2 regions of the Paenibacillus sp. p3-SID867 genome follow, and region 1 is predicted to be linked to the other one. Evidence: a T-box and tRNA genes for the amino acid it is inferred to sense, from the RefSeq annotation. Region 1 holds a T-box; the other holds one or more tRNA genes.
The links. The T-box of region 1 lies ahead of M4D81_RS32275 (valine--tRNA ligase). A T-box ahead of a tRNA ligase gene usually reads a tRNA of that ligase, here a tRNA-Val.

Region 1 (8,237 bases):
CCTGCATCGAGATGTCCAGATCCATGTTCCGGAACGGACCCTTAAAACGGAAAGTCTGGCTTTCTTCGTCCCCACGCAGCCGCTCATAGGAGAACTGTTCATCTACGAGATACAGACTTGTACGGTTTTTGACTACCGTTTGTTTCAGAATATCGACTGCCTCCGGCTGAGTTACCGTGCTCACCACAGGAACTCCAGGCTTGATAATGCCAGCCTTTTCCGTGGCGATCTCCTGAATGGTATCACCCAGGACGTCGGTATGGTCCATTCCGATATTCGTGATCACCGAAATGATGGGATGTACGATATTGGTCACGTCAAGGCGACCGCCAAGTCCCGTCTCCCATACCACCACGTCCGGATAAGATACCTCGGCGTAATACAGTATCGCAAGGGCGGTGGACACCTCAAACATGGTGGGCGATCCGAGCCCGGAGCCCGCAATTTCGGCTACAAGCGGTTCTAAGCGATTAGCGAGTTCAAGCAGCGTCTCTTCCGGTATGTCCTCGCCGTTATACTGAAACCGATTGGTAAACTTCGTAATATAGGGAGACGTGTAGGTGCCAACCGTGAATCCCCCTTGAAGCAGAACCTTTGTTAAAAAAGCGCATGTGGAGCCTTTCCCATTCGTTCCGGCCACGTGAATAAATTTTAACCGCCGCTCCGGATGGCCGAGCAGCTCCATCAATCGCTGAATTCTATCCATGCCCGGGCGGATTCCAAACGGAATCAGCCCGTTGATCCAAGCTACCGCTTCCTCATAGGTATGGAACGGAGCTGCCACTGCAGCTGCCGAATGATCAACCATCGTTCTCACCTTCTGGTCCAGATTCATTTTGCCCTTTAGCCTCTCAGTTCTTCGATGCGCGCAATCACTTTATTGCGTTTGTCCGAGTAATCCGCAAGCTTCGCCCGTTCTTCTTCAATCACCTTTTCAGGTGCTTTCGATACGAAACCAGGATTGTTCAGCTTCTTCTCCACACGCTCGACTTCGCTGTTCAAGTGCTGAATTTCCTTTTCCAGACGCGTGATCTCCTGAGCGATATCGATCAACCCGGCAAGCGGCAGATACATTTCAACACCTGTTACCACGGCGGTCATCGCCTTATCCGGCGCCTCAAGCGCAAGGGAGGATTGATACTCCGACGTGTTGCAGAAGCGGCGAATATAATCCGCATTGCGATCGATGATGCCAGCAATTTGCTCGCTTACCGGCTTCAACTGGAGTTCTACTTTTTTGCTCATCGGTACGTTTACTTCCGCCCGGATGTTACGTACAGCACGGATGACATCCATCAGCAGGTTCATTTCGGTAACGGCTTCCGCATTCTCAAATGCCTCATCATAGGTCGGCCATGAAGCCAACATCACCGTCTCGCCTTCATGCGGCAAATGCTGCCAGATCTCTTCGGAAATGAACGGCATGAACGGGTGGATCAAGCGCATCGTGCGGTCCAGCACATAGGCAAGCACCGACTGCGTCTTTTTCTTGGCCGCTTGATCCTCGCCGTACAGGGACAGCTTAGCAAATTCAATATACCAGTCACACAGATCATCCCAGATGAAATTGTAGAGCAGTCGACCGGTTTCGCCAAATTCGTAGGCATCAATTAGACGCGTAATGTCTCGGGAAGTTTCGTTCAGACGATGCAAAATCCAACGGTCGGCCGTTCCCAGCTCTCCGGAAATGTCGATATCCGCCGCCGTGAAGCCCTCCAGATTCATGAGCGCAAAACGTGACGCATTCCAGATCTTGTTCGCGAAGTTACGCGCTTGTTCCACACGTTCCCAGCGGAATCGAAGATCCTGACCCGGCGTACTGCCGGTCGATATCATATAACGCATGGCATCTGCGCCATACTGTTCAATAACCTCGAGCGGATCGATACCATTGCCGAGCGACTTGGACATCTTGCGGCCTTCGCTATCCCGAACCAGACCATGGATAAGCGTATCTTTGAACGGCATTTGATCCGTAAATTCAAGCCCTTGGAAAATCATCCGCGAAACCCAGAACGGAATAATATCATAACCCGTTACGAGAACGCTTGTCGGATAATAACGTTTGAAATCCTCACTGTCCAGATTCGGCCAGCCCATGGTCGAGAACGGCCACAATGCCGAGCTGAACCAGGTATCCAGCACATCCTCATCCTGTCTCAGATCGTCCTTGCCAAGCTTCGCGCGCGCTTCCTCTTCATTCATGGCAACAACCACTTCGCCCGTGGATTCGGAATACCAGGCCGGAATCCGGTGGCCCCACCACAATTGACGGGAGATGCACCAATCGCGCACATTCTCCATCCAATGCAGGTAGGTTCTCTCGAACCGGTCAGGCACGAAATTTACGCCCTTGCCGGATTTCTGCGCAGTAACGGCTGCTTCCGCAAGCGGCTGCATCTTAACGAACCACTGCGTCGACAGATACGGCTCGACAACGGCGCCGGATCTTTCGCTATGGCCAACCTGATGAACATGATCTTCGATACGAAGCAGCACGCCCGATTCCTTCATGTCGCTTACGATCTGCTTGCGGCATTCTGCTCGGTCAAGCCCCTGGTACTTGCCGGCAAATTCATTCATCGTCCCGGATTCATCCATCACGGTGATTTGTGGCAGATCATGTCTCAGACCCATTTCGAAGTCATTCGGATCATGGGCCGGCGTAATTTTAACCGCTCCGCTGCCGAAATCCTTCTCCACGTACTCATCGGCAATAACCGGAATTTCTCGGCCGACAATAGGCAGGACCAATGTCTTGCCGATCATGTCTTTATAGCGCTCATCTTCCGGATGAACGGCTACCGCCGTATCACCCAGCATGGTCTCCGGACGGGTGGTTGCTACGGTAATGGAGCCGCTGCCGTCTTTCAGCGGGTATTGCAAGTGGTACAAATGGCCGTTGACCTCTTTGTACTCCACTTCGATATCGGACAAAGCCGTGCGAGCAGCCGGGTCCCAGTTGATAATGCGTTTGCCGCGATATATAAGCCCCTTATCATAGAGCTTGACGAATACTTCCCGAACCGCTTCTGACAACCCCTCATCGAGCGTGAAACGCTCTCTGGAGTAATCGAGAGACAGGCCGATCTTGGACCATTGGTCACGGATCGTATTCGCATACAGATCCTTCCATTCCCACACTTTCTCCAGAAATTTTTCACGTCCCAGATCGTAGCGGGTAACGCCTTCTTCGCGAAGCTTCTGCTCAACCTTGGTTTGCGTGGCGATGCCTGCATGGTCAGAGCCCGGCAACCACAACGCATCAAAACCCTGCATCCGCTTTACGCGAATCAGGATATCCTGCAGCGTAAAATCAAGGGCATGGCCGATGTGAAGCATTCCCGTAACGTTTGGTGGAGGAATAACAATCGTATACGGCTCCGCGTCCGGTCGTTTGCCAGCTTCAAAGAAGCCGCCTTCCTTCCAGTACGGATACCATTTTTGTTCGGCTGCCTTCGGATCATACGTCGTCGGCATGTCTAACTGGGATTGGTTTAGTTTTTGATCCATATTTTCGTACCTCCGATACTGTTAATCAGTTTTGCCAACCCGTAATGTTTTAGCCTCTGGGCGTGGACATGGATATCCATGTTTGCGTGAAACAAAAAAAGCCTTTCGTCCTCAAAGGACGAAAGACTGTTCTCTCGCGGTACCACCTTTGTTTCGTGCTTATAATCAATCATGAATCGTATCCTCCCATGAAGAACGTGAAAGGCAAACGATCAAGCACGACACTTTACGCAGATAACGGCTGCGGCCGGCGAACTCTAACCAGGGTAGCGATCGATCCCTACTCTATCTCAAGTCCGCAACTCCGGGGCGACTTCGGCAAGCTGGTTCCTGCGGAATCTCACAGCGCTTGATAGCAATTCCGCTCTCTGAAGGCCATACCTTCCTACTCTTCCCGTTCAACGTTGTTCTAGCTTTAGGAATACCTGTACATATACTATTCAAATATACCGTGGTTGTTGCATATAGTCAATATTTTGAGTGTTTCCGAACGATTTAGACATCATACCTGTCGATCCAAAATAATTCTAATACATTGTAATAAAGAAGCCCCGGCTCGTCCGATTCCCCTCTTCTTCTAATCTATTCCCGGCCATACACAAAAACAGGCCAAGGATATCCTACCTTGACCTGCTTGTTCTAACGCGATCGCTTCCTCCGCTGATTACTGGGGAATGTATAATACCTGGCCTTCTTCCACATTCTGCTCGGACATGCGGTTATATAACAAAAGCTCTCGCGGCGTCAGTTGATAACGCTCGGCAATCACGTCGAGTGTCTCCTCACGCTGCACAATGCACATCCGGACCTTGCGGAAAGGCGTTTCCTCATGGCGGTTACCCAGGAACAGACTCTTCCACTCCACGTCCTCGGCCGTTGCGGAGTCAACCAATTCCTCCGTCTCTTCTTCCTCGTCCCGAGCGGCTTGATCCTGATCCTGAACCGTTCTGCTCGATTGAAGCAACGAAGAGAAGCCTACGCCCGATGCGCTGGTTGTGCTGCTGTTCTTCGTGTTGAAGGCCACCTTTAACTCGGGCTTGGTCGGAACCTCTTCGGCTTTAATGGAAACCTCTTCCGTTATATCATCCATATCCTCCGAAGGGAATTCTTCCTCAGCGAAAACAGGCTGCACTTCCTCCGTTTCCGGTGATTCCAGTACCGGAACGGCATCCACTTCTTCACCCTTACGCTCAATGACACCAGGGAAACTGGCTGCTGAATCTTCTTGCTCCGGCTCGGGCTGGACCGCAGCCCGTTCGAATTGCCATACACTTGGAATCGACGACTCAGCTGCCTGAGCTTCCGTCTCATTATGTAAGGCATATTCGACCGTATCCCGGACTTCAGACGGTTTAGAAATGCTAATGGTGCTGTCTGCTGAGTCCTGTGAATCCCGTGTTTGGTTCTCATACTGCGCCCAGGATGCCAGATACTGCTGTGTGCGCGCATCCGTCCCGGACTCTTGAGCTCTGGTCTGAGCCTCGTTGAAGTAAGAAGGCGAAGTCGAGTTAGCGTCTGGATGAGTTCCGCTGCCATGAAGCTGGTCGTACGGGTTGGCTGCGAACTGCTGCTCCCCGTTCGAATACAAATCAGTCGCTTCAGGAGCATGTACCACTGTGAATTCCTCATTGGCCCATACTTGGTCGCGGGCTCCCGGAGCCGCCGCCTGAATTCCTTTGAGCGACAGAACCCCTGTAATGTTCAAGCTGCGTTTGGATAACAAATCCACGTCAAAATTCTCGATCTCGACCGCGATGTCATCCAATGATGATACCCGGTTCATCGGTACCGTGATTTCAACCGGGATCCAGTGTTCGAGCGGCTCCGTCTCTCCTGCTTCGGTGTCACCTTTATACAGGCCTGCAAGAAGCAGATGACCCCGAAGCGTAGCCTGGTCCTGCTGACTGATTACCTGAATATGCGGGATCAACTCCGCCTCTTCCAATTCTTCGATTCCCGGCAAATCTTCCGTTAAATTAATACGCTCGTAAATATCGAACCGCAATCCGTAGGACTGGTCAAACACGGGAATGTCCTCCTTTTTGGCATATACTATCCGTGATCTGTTATCACGGCATGAGCCTAAGTTTTGCCACTCAATTTATCTATATGCCGAAAATAGGAGAGCATGACTTTTTTGCGAATTGTGCTTGAAACTTACAGGTTCATTCAGGATCTTGCAAATTTTCTTACCGGTCCGATGTCTCTATGATTCGTTCTCTTAACTCCAACATATCCAGAGGCCAGGGTGCATTCACCTCAATATCCTCGCCCGAGAAAGGATGAGTAAATAGCAGACGTTCGCCATGCAGCGCTTGGCGCGGAAACGCCCCTGATCCTCCGTATAAGGAATCTCCCAGAAGCGGGTGTCCCATATGACTTAGATGCACCCGGATCTGATGCGTCCGGCCGGTTTCCAGTCGAATTTGCAGCAGGCTGGCTTTCGGATACACCTCGGATGATCGAATATGCGTGATTGCAGCCTGCCCGGTTAATGAAACTCTCCGACGGCTTGAATGATAGCGGTCTTTGCCTATCGGCAGATCGATTCTCTTCAGATCCTGAGAGACCCTCCCCTGAACGATAGCCGCGTATATCCGGACGATCTTCTTCTCCCGCATGTCCTCGTCAAGCTTTAGCTGCGCATATTCATTCTTGGCGTACAGCACGGGACCTGTTGTATCCTTATCCAGCCGATGAATATGCCGGACTGCCGTATGGATGCCTTCGGCTTCGTAATATGCGGCAACCACATGATTCAGGGTCGTCTCGCGGCTCTCGTTGTCCGGATGGACCGCCATACCGGCCGGTTTGTTAGCGACCAGGCAGAAATCATCCTCATACAATACATCAAGCTCCTGCCATCTCGGTTCGATGCCGTAATCCCGGTAAGGAAAAAGGACCAGCCGAAGCCGATCCCCTCTCCATTGTATCCCCTGTTCATGACGAAGCTTACGATACAGCTTCTCGGGCATACCGACCGTTTCCATAAGCCACTTGGCAGCCGCTTCGTTCCGATCCGGCAGACTCAATAGCGCCTTGCCCGGCGTTATCTCCAGCCATTCGCCGCGTTTGCTCCAATTCCCCCCGTAACTCATAGGCTTTTGAAGGCGATGTAGTTGGCTTCAATGGTAGCATCGATATCTTCTACCGTATGAGCGCCCGAGATAAACATGCCCTCGAACTGGGAAGGAGGTACGCTGACTCCCTCTTGGACCATCGCTGCAAAATAACGGCGGAAACGATCCAGATCACTAGTCTTGGCCGTATCGAAATTGACGACCGGCATATTCGTGAAGAAAGGACATACCATGGAGCCGATCCGGTTAATCGTAAGCGGGATACCGAATTCCTGAGCGTTACGCTCAAATCCTGCCTGAAGGCGGGCTCCCCGCTCCTCGAGCTGTTCATAGACGGCAGGCGTCAGCAGGTTCAGGGTCGTGTAACCAGCCGCCATGGCGAGCGGATTACCGCTTAACGTTCCTGCTTGATAGATCGGTCCTGCCGGGGCAATCTGATCCATCAGCTCACGCTTGCCTCCATAGGCACCGACTGGCAGACCGCCGCCAATCACCTTGCCCAAGCATGTCAAATCCGGTGTAACGCCATAACGTCCTTGCGCACAGTTCAGATCAACGCGGAATCCCGTCATCACCTCGTCAAAAATAAGCACGCTGCCATAATCAGAAGTGACCTTGCGAAGACCTTCCAGGAATCCCGGCTGCGGAGGGACCACGCCCATATTGCCTGCCACGGGCTCAACAATAACGGCTGCAATCTCTTCGCCGAACCGCTCAAAGGCAAGCTGTACCGATTCCAGATCGTTATAAGGAACCGCAATGGTGTTGGAAGCAACGCTTTCAGGCACACCCGGGCTATCAGGAAGTCCAAGCGTTGCGATGCCCGATCCCGCTTTGATCAGAAGACTGTCGGCGTGGCCATGATAGGAGCCCTCGAATTTAATGATTTTGCTGCGTCCTGTATAACCGCGCGCTAGACGGATAGCACTCATGGTTGCTTCCGTACCGGAATTCACCATCCGCACGACCTCGATCGACGGCACGCGTTCACAGACGAGCTTCGCCATCTTCGTTTCTAATAGGGTTGGAGCACCGAAGCTGGTCCCCTTGGCAGCTGTCTCCTGAAGCGCTTCAACAACCTCAGGATGCGCGTGACCCATAATCAGCGGCCCCCAGGAACCGACATAATCGATAAAGCTGTTGCCATCGATATCATATACCCGGCTGCCTTCTCCGCGATCGATATAAATCGGAGTTAGTCCAACAGACTTAAACGCACGTACCGGGCTGTTAACACCGCCGGGAATATATAACTTCGCTTCTTCAAAAGCAGAACGCGACAAATCTTCTTTTCGCAAATCTTGGCTCATCGTATGCACTCCTAACTCTTTCATCGTTAATGGTTACTAGCTGCGCATCCAGCGTGCTGCGTCCTTCGAGAAATACGTAATGATAATGTCCGCGCCGGCACGCTTCATCCCGGTCAGCAGCTCCATCACAATCGCCTGCTCACTGATCCATCCCTGCTGAGCAGCCGCTTTAATCATGGAATACTCACCACTCACGTTGTATGCAACAATCGGCAGATCAAACTGGTCTCTCAGCAATCGGACAACATCAAGGTAGGCCATAGCCGGTTTCACCATCAGCATATCGGCGCCTTCCAGCACGTCCGTCTCCGCCTCGCGAAGCGCCTCTCTTACA
Region 2 (8,237 bases), on a different contig from region 1:
CTTTTCTTTCATTTTTTAGATTGTAAACGGTTGAACAGGAACGTAGGTTCGTATATAATAGAGATATAGCAAATAAACTTCCTATTTCACCCTTCACTTCATAGATCCATGATGGATTCCCCCACTTATGTATTTAATTACCTGTTGTTATGCCCTCCGGGCCTTATATAATCAACTTAGATGATGTCAGGATGTTAATATAGTAGGAACTGAGTTTATTCTGGCTTAGTCATTTTCGCAAGGTCGTGGATTCTTGATAACTAGTGCTTAATTTTCGTTTGGTATATGGATTGAACGTCAGCGATTTAATTCGTTTTGGTGTATACGAAGTTCTAAGCTGTTCTTTTTTAGAATTTTTGGCCAAACCGGAGACATAAACGACGTTAATGTTTTTACATTTTCCATCACAGTTTCCAGACATATAAGAAGTGGCAGGCGCCATCGGAATTGACCTCAAGAACATGCATCATTTAGGACGACTCGATAGAAACTGAGGGTCTGTCGGTATACCGTTTATTTATGGACGTTATAACCATCAGTGTAATCAGGATAAATCGAGAAGTGGCGTAGTACACATTTAACCATTTCTTATGGTGTAGGGAGGAAAGCTTTGAATGGAAGTTATTTGGTTTATGTTGTTTTCAACATTTGAAACACTGGCTATTTATTCGCTAATCATGACATTGCTTAGATTCAAGACGACAGAGTACATAGGGCAGGCGTTGATTGTCATGATCCTTGCCAACTTACAAAGTTTTATCATGCGCAACGAACTTCAATTGGATTTTCTAGCCCCTCTCATCACCGTGCTGATCTTCGTTTTCTTATTTTCAGCCATTATTAAGATCCCGGTTATCTGGTCGGCGATCTGCACCATTCTGGGTTATATGTTTTATGCGTTAATTCAAACGGCATATCTGACAACGATATTCGGATCGATCGACTCCATTCAGACCGATCATGCCAATGGTTATATTCTTCAAATCCTCTCAGGTGCGACAGGACTATTGATATCCTGGATTATGTACAGGTTTGGTATTGGGTTTAAGTACGATCTGGAAAAGCTGCGCATTAAATTTGAACATGTTCTATTGATCACGTTGATTATCGTGGTGTTGATATTAATTGCAATTCTATTTTACCTTAATCGTTTATGGCTGCACCTTCTCTTCTTTGGAATAACATTTGGAATCTTCTTGTATTATGCCATCAATACAGAGGAGCGGGAATCTTATGATCATAGAAGGCTTGTCAAAGCGGATAGCGGAGGGGATCAAACGCCAGGTACCCGACCATAAGTCCTCTGTTTCTGTTCTGAAACATGCGATCACCATCATTTTAAACGTATTGTGTATTGTGGTCTTCACGCTGCTTATCTCTATTTTTACAGGTAACATGAAGCAGGCTGTGATAGCCTTGGTGGGTTTTGCGGTACTAAGGCAATTTTCCGGAGGATATCATCTTAAGACGGGGGCAGGCTGTATTGCATTCACGACAGCGCTATTCACTCTGGTGTCTTTTGCGGATATGGGGAATGCAGGCATTCTCGTAATTACTGCTCTCAGTCTGTCGCTGGTGATGCTGTTCGCTCCCAGCCGAATTGAGAAGCAGTCCCGAATATCGAGGAAGCATTACGCAAAACTTCGCTTGATTAGCTGTTTCATCGTGATATTTAACTTTGGACTCCAGTCCCCAACATTGGCTGTCATATTTTTGGCCCAGGCTATCAGTTTAATACGCTGGAAAGGAGGACAAGCTCATGTTATGGATCCATAGGATTAGACATCGGTTGTTTTCGTTTATCGCATCTGCTCTGACGTTGGTAGCTGTTTTTGTAGTTAATACTGCAAGTCCCGTTTTTGTATACAGCGGAGAGACGCCGGAAGAACTGTTAAAGTAAGTCTTGATCCTTCGTAAGGGGACTGGGGTACTTAAAGATAATGGTATAAATAAAGATGAATATGTAGGTTATGATTTCCGGCACCTTTCTGGGTACCGGTTTTTTTGTATGGATAAGTGGAAGTCAAGCCTGGAATGGTGTCGTTGATCTTCGATAAAGATACACAACATTCGGGATCAGTGGATCCGGGCAACGTACCTGGAGACGGGGAAACCCGACTTTGTCCCCCCAATTCGTCCCCTTTGGGTGAAATTCAGCTAGCTAATCTAAAGAAGGAAAAAAGAAAAAACCCTTGATGCCAATGGCATCAAGGGTTTACGGTTATGATCTGTAGTGGGCTCGAACCACTGACCCCTACCCTGTCAAGATAGTGCTCTCCCAGCTGAGCTAACAGATCATGAAATATTTAAAAAGGTAATTCATATATTACCAGCAGACAATGCGACTGTCAATGGTTTTCTCGTTATAAAAAATCACATTCCGGTTCAGACTAAATACAGCATGTATTTGCCAGTGGAGGAGCGTGAATGGTATGGCAGGTGGGAAATCCCATCATTTCAAACGAGCCGGACTGGTGCTCTCGTTGCTGGGGGTAACTGTACTGGGCAGCGGTTGCAGTATCCCGGAGAGAACGTCGGTGCAGCTGGAGCCGCTCCATGGATCAGCAGCGCCCGTAATGCTCGATGTTTACGGCCGTTCTGTAGATCAGGACGTGTATTCCAAGCAGGGAAGCGGGGCACTGGAGCCGGTACCGCCGATGGATTCGGTGGACACATTACGTGATCTCCAACCATAAAGGGGTGCAGCAACGAATCCGTAACAGATCAGTCGTAATAATGTCTGTATCCATTGCTCGAACAACGAGCAGAGCAAACCGTCGGCTTGCAGGCTGGCGGTTTGCTGTAAAACGGCCGATGCTATTCCTCATCCCATTTGCGGGAATAACCTTTTTTAATCGCCCAAAAGATAGGGTAGATGATGACGACTGAGATGATAACAGCCCAAAATATCGTGGCTCCCATGCCCATAAAGGCCATGCTCCTTTCAAGAAAACGTTAGCTTATACTATACAGGAAAACGATTATTTTGTATAATATCTCGATCTGCGATATCACTAGAATTGATTCTACATAAAGAGGTGTTGAAATGGCAGCAGAAATCATAAATGTATCAACCGAAGAGCAATTGCAGCAGGCGCTGGATATCCGGAAGGATGTTTTCGTGCTTGAACAGAAGGTGCCGATTGACCTGGAGATCGATGAGTACGATCGTCTGGAATCCGATGCGTTTCATGTCCTGATCAAATCGGAAGGTCAATACGCGGCAACCGGACGTATCACCTATTACAATAAGGATTCCGCCAAAATGCAGCGAATTGCAGTGCGTAAGCCATTCCGCTCCAAAGGGATAGGGCGTGTGCTGATGATGGCATTGGAAGCGCAGGCGCGTGAATTGAAGCTGCAGTATTCTGTACTGGATGCACAGGTGCAAGCGGAGGCATTTTATCGCAAGCTTGGGTATGAGACCATTTCGGACGAGCCGTTTGATGATGCGGGCATTCCCCACGTTCGTATGAAAAAGGAACTGTAGGCTTCTTACCATATTAAGGTGCTAATGAGATCCTCACTGTTTAAAAGAAAAGACCTCGAGTATCGACTCGAGGTCTTTTTAGTCATGATTTTAAAAGTTTGGCAAATTGTCCAGGTTGTTGCTTGGATCGCCATCCGCATTGGAGCGAAGATGTTCGTCTCCGTCACGTCCACGGAATACGTTCAGGTTTTTGATTTCTTTATTCTTGGCCATTTGTTGCGCTGTCTTGCAGTCAACGACACTGCCGTTATCCAGCTTAAGTTCGATGATGTCGCCATCTCCGTTTTTACGTACGCCTACGACTTCTTGTTGTCTATTATCCATATGAATCGCCTCCCGGTTTTAGTGTTCCCGGGAAACCTCATAAACTATTCATCTATACTGAACTACCATTCGTATACCCGCTGCTGCTCCACAAATTCCATGATGCCGGTCTTGCCAATGAAAGCTTCGACCTCATCGCTGTAATGCATGAGATAGGTGCGCTCCTGAATTTCTTGTGGTAGGCTAAGCAGCTCATCCAGTGTCGTATGAACCTCGCCAGGGCCTTGCAGCTGACATTCATGCAGAATCACTTCACAATCCCGCTCATTCACCAATTGGTTGAGCAGTATAGGGTCGAATACCATGTCAGCACTGTAAAAAATCCGATCATTCAGATAAAGCGAATAGCTGTCCTTGCCGGGAATATGCTGCGTATGAATCAGTTCTACCGAGATGCCGGATGAAATATGGGTCTTCACTCCCGGTTTCAGAGGGTGTACGTCAAATACATCATGCAGGGAGGAGATATGTCCCTGTTGATATAAACCGCCTTTGAGGGTGTGCTCCCATATCGGTTCCACCAGCGTCTCGGCAATATAGAGTGGGAGCTTACGGTTGTATTTCATTTTCATAATAAAAGCCAGCTCCTCAAGTCCGCCTACATGGTCAGCATGAATGTGAGTGATAAGCACAGCATCCATATCGTTAAAGGTCTTATTCAGCTGATGAAGTGCCATTGGAGCGGTGATGCCGCAGTCAATGAGAAGTGTGAAATTCCCGTCTTGGACCAGTGCGTTATTGTTATAGTAGTTCTTGGCAAACGCACTGCCGGTGCCAAGCATTTGCAATTTTAGTGTCAATGGATGAAACCTCCTGATGATATGATGTGTAGTCCCCGTATGCTAATGTATATTTTAACGAATTCCACGTTGATTTACACGGATTATATGATCGAATCGGGGCCGAAATGCATTATAATTCGTGATAGGACCAATCGTTACGCACGAGGAAAAAATTTTACCACAAAGTGCAAAATTGTCCGCAACTTGTTTTTTGACATGTAGTATACACATATAACAACAAGATGAGCCAATGGAGGGAAATGATTATTATGAAATGGAAAAAAGTGATGGCATGTATGCTAGTGCTCTCTTTAATGGGTGGCAGCACCCTTTTGTTTGCAGATTCCGTTAATGAGCGTGTCCGTGTCTGGCTGAACGGTCATGAATTGAAGGATGGCGGATATTTAATTGATGGCAAAACGTATGTGCCGGTTCGGGAATTTGACGGCGCTGTGGATTGGAATCCCGCGAATGGACAAGTTCAAGTCATCAAGCCGAACGTGCATATTTTTCTGTTTAAAGGAGATACTGTATTCGGCAACGTGAACAAGGGGAAGCTGAAATTCAATGTTTTTAGCCAGGTTGACAGCTTAAACAACGATATTCATTCCGTGAAAGTAGCGATTGAGGATCCTTCGGGCAATATCAAGGACATCCAATCCCAGGAAGTAAAGGACCGCAAGGATAACTTCTGGTTCCGAACCTACGATTTCACATATGATTTCAAAACGGCGGGAAAATACTCGGTGGGCTTTTATGTAAAAGTCAAATCGGAGGACGGTTTTGTGAAAGTTGCGGAGAAAGTGATTACTGCCCTAAATTAAGGGGCCCTAAGGCACTTGGCAGAAATTGACCTGAAGAAGCTATCCGTGATACGATACGAAAGTATGATAATTTAACCGAAGTGAGGTTTTTTCAATGAGTGAACACAAACATGAACACGGAGATGCTTGCGGCTGCGGTCACGATCATGACCACGACCACGAACATGAAGAGTTTGTGCTGACATTGACGGATGAAGAAGGAAAAGAAGTAGAGATGGTTCTTGTGGAGACATTTGATGTCGGCGAGAAGCTTTACGCGCTTTTGCTTGAACGCGAAAATCCGGAAGCGGACGGCGTCATTCTACGTATGGAAGAAGAGAACGAGGAAATGGTTCTTTACAATATTGAGGACGAAGAAGAATGGAATGAAGTAGAGGCGGTTTACAACGAACTGGTCGCTGCTGCAAACCAGGAATAAGATTCCAAAGCAATAACCCGGTGCGAACCATTCGCACCGGGTTTATTGTGTTTACAGCTGACGTTTTAGAATATAGGATCCGTTTCCACGATGACTTTAACATTTTGGATGCTGCGGTCCTCGGGGCCTTTAACAGGAAGGCCTACTTCGACATGATCGATAATGTAATCGATGTTCTCCTGGGAAATAACTTCGCCCGGAAGCAGGATCGGAATCCCTGGCGGGTAGACATAGATGAATTCGGCAATAATGCGCCCTGCCGATTCCTTGAAAGGCACTACTTCCGTATCTCCGTAAAATGCATCGCGAGGGATCAGCGACAACTGCGGAATTTCCGGAGTTTTCACAACCAGCTCGTTAATCTCATTCACATGCATGTATTGATTGGAAAGCTCGCGGAGCGCTGTCAGCAAAATATCGATGGTCTCCCGATTGTCCCCCGGTGTAATGAGGCACAGAATATTGTACATATCACTGAGCTCCACCTCAATATTGTAGTGATCCCGCAGCCAGTTCTCGGTTTCATATCCCGTAATGCCGAGGTGGCGCACATGGATCGTCAATTTGGTTGGATCATAGGAGTACGTCGCTTCCCCGCCTAATATTTCTTTTCCAAAGCTGTACAAACCTTCGATTTTGTTGACTTCATCACGTGCATATTGCGCCAACTCAATCGTCCTTGCAGCCATTTCGCGTCCATGCAGCGCCAAACTGCGGCGTGAAGTATCAAGCGATGCCAGCAGGATGTAAGAGGTGGAGGTTGTGGTCAGCATGCTGATAATCGTCTGTACGCGATAAGGATTGATGTATCCGTTCTTGGTATTCACGTTCAGCACGGAGCTCTGCGTCATCGAGCCGCCGAGTTTGTGGACGCTGGTCGCGGCCATATCGGCCCCCGCTTCCATGGCCGACATCGGGAGCTCTTCATGAAAATGGATCAATACACCGTGCGCCTCATCCACGAGAACGGGCACATTGTAGCTGTGAGCCAAATCCACGATTTCCTTCAGATTGGCGCTTACCCCGAAGTATGTCGGGTTAATGACCAGTACGGCTTTGGCGTCAGGGTGACGTTTTAATGCTTTCCTAACCGAGCTGATGGTGATTCCGTGATCGATTCCCACATTGGAATCCTGGGCAGGCGATACAAATACAGGCTTGGCCCCGGTGAAAATGATGGCGGAAAGCACGGATTTATGGACGTTGCGAGGTACGATGATTTTATCGCCAGGCGAACATACCGACATGATCATGGTCATGATCGCTCCGCTTGTCCCTTGGACACTGAAGTAGGTGTGATCGGCACCGAATGCGTCGGCGGCCAGCTTTTGGGCTTCCTCGATGACGCCTGTAGGCTGATGCAAATCATCCAGCGGCGCAATATTAATCAAATCTATAGAAAAGGCGTTATCCCCTATAAATTCCCGAAATTCGGCGTCGGTGCCGAGGCCCTTCTTATGTCCCGGAATGTGAAATTGCACGGGGTTTTTGGCCGCATGTTCTTTAAGTGCGGTGAAGAGCGGTGTACGACTGTGGTCCATGGACGTTGTCACAACCTTTCCTTATGTTTATTTTGTTATGATTTGTTGATTTCTGTTTTTATATAAACAAAATTGAGTATAGCAAAATAGGGGGGGAATGCAAGGAGATTAAACGTCTTTTTTTGCTATGTCCCATAACGCTTCAAACTTTAGACATATTAAGGAGGAGCAACAAAGATCTTCATCGTTCCTTCATTAAAATATCATCCATAAAAAAACGTCTATCGACGTACTTTCTCAGAAGACAGACCGCGGTTAAAGGAAGTTTTTCTTGCGATTACGGAATTGTTCAGCTTCGCTGAAAATTTATAAATTCTATAATCTTAAAAAAAAGAGCTGCAACAGCAGCCCTTTACATCAATATATCATGCTCATTAAAACGCCATTTTATAAAGCGGCAGCAGCGTCTCAAACGTCTCCTGCACTTTTTGCACCAGCTTGTCCCCTTCAAGCTTGACGGCTTCCTCGCGCGGGATGCGCAGTCCGCACATGACCTCAGCCTTTTTCACCTGCTTCAGCTTCTCAATCAGACGCGTGAAATCCTCTTCACTCATATCCTGATGAGAGGTGCCAGACGGGTTCATGTGATCCATGGACCAGTAGAAATGTTTAGGCAGTGCATTCGCGGTTTTCTTCAGCTTGGCTTCCAGGTTGCCGGCAAACACGGTCTTGTTGGGACTCTCGTAAATAATCGCGAAGATGACAAACAGATGGGTTCCGAACATGCCCACCTCAAAATGAGGCAGTGCTTTGTAGCCGCGTTTGCTGGCAGCCCAAGCGACCCAGGTGTCAATGGGAGGATTGACAGTGCGTCTTGCATGCTTCGCCACATGCACAAACATTTCTTCCCCAGCCAAT

Region 2: it has a tRNA-Val gene. The T-box ahead of M4D81_RS32275 (valine--tRNA ligase) is inferred to sense a tRNA for this amino acid. The anticodon was not compared.

Annotation. Positions count from the first base shown of each region.
Region 1 is NZ_JAMBDM010000030.1:19,644-27,880, reverse strand. It holds gene M4D81_RS32280 (bifunctional folylpolyglutamate synthase/dihydrofolate synthase) at 1-835, opposite strand, end outside; gene M4D81_RS32275 (valine--tRNA ligase) at 844-3,513, opposite strand; T-box leader at 3,625-3,924, opposite strand; gene M4D81_RS32270 (LysM peptidoglycan-binding domain-containing protein) at 4,178-5,539, opposite strand; gene M4D81_RS32265 (RluA family pseudouridine synthase) at 5,703-6,611, opposite strand; gene hemL (glutamate-1-semialdehyde 2,1-aminomutase) at 6,608-7,903, opposite strand; gene hemB (porphobilinogen synthase) at 7,940-8,237, opposite strand, start outside.
Region 2 is NZ_JAMBDM010000001.1:304,792-313,028, reverse strand. It holds gene M4D81_RS01520 (hypothetical protein) at 615-1,298, shown strand; gene M4D81_RS01515 (accessory gene regulator ArgB-like protein) at 1,234-1,776, shown strand; gene M4D81_RS01510 (cyclic lactone autoinducer peptide) at 1,760-1,900, shown strand; tRNA gene M4D81_RS01505 (tRNA-Val) at 2,225-2,297, opposite strand; gene M4D81_RS01500 (hypothetical protein) at 2,433-2,696, shown strand; gene M4D81_RS01495 (GNAT family N-acetyltransferase) at 3,047-3,490, shown strand; gene M4D81_RS01490 (DUF3892 domain-containing protein) at 3,581-3,814, opposite strand; gene M4D81_RS01485 (MBL fold metallo-hydrolase) at 3,877-4,614, opposite strand; gene M4D81_RS01480 (copper amine oxidase) at 4,866-5,420, shown strand; gene M4D81_RS01475 (DUF1292 domain-containing protein) at 5,515-5,838, shown strand; gene M4D81_RS01470 (aminotransferase class I/II-fold pyridoxal phosphate-dependent enzyme) at 5,904-7,379, opposite strand; gene M4D81_RS01465 (DUF1054 domain-containing protein) at 7,754-8,237, opposite strand, start outside.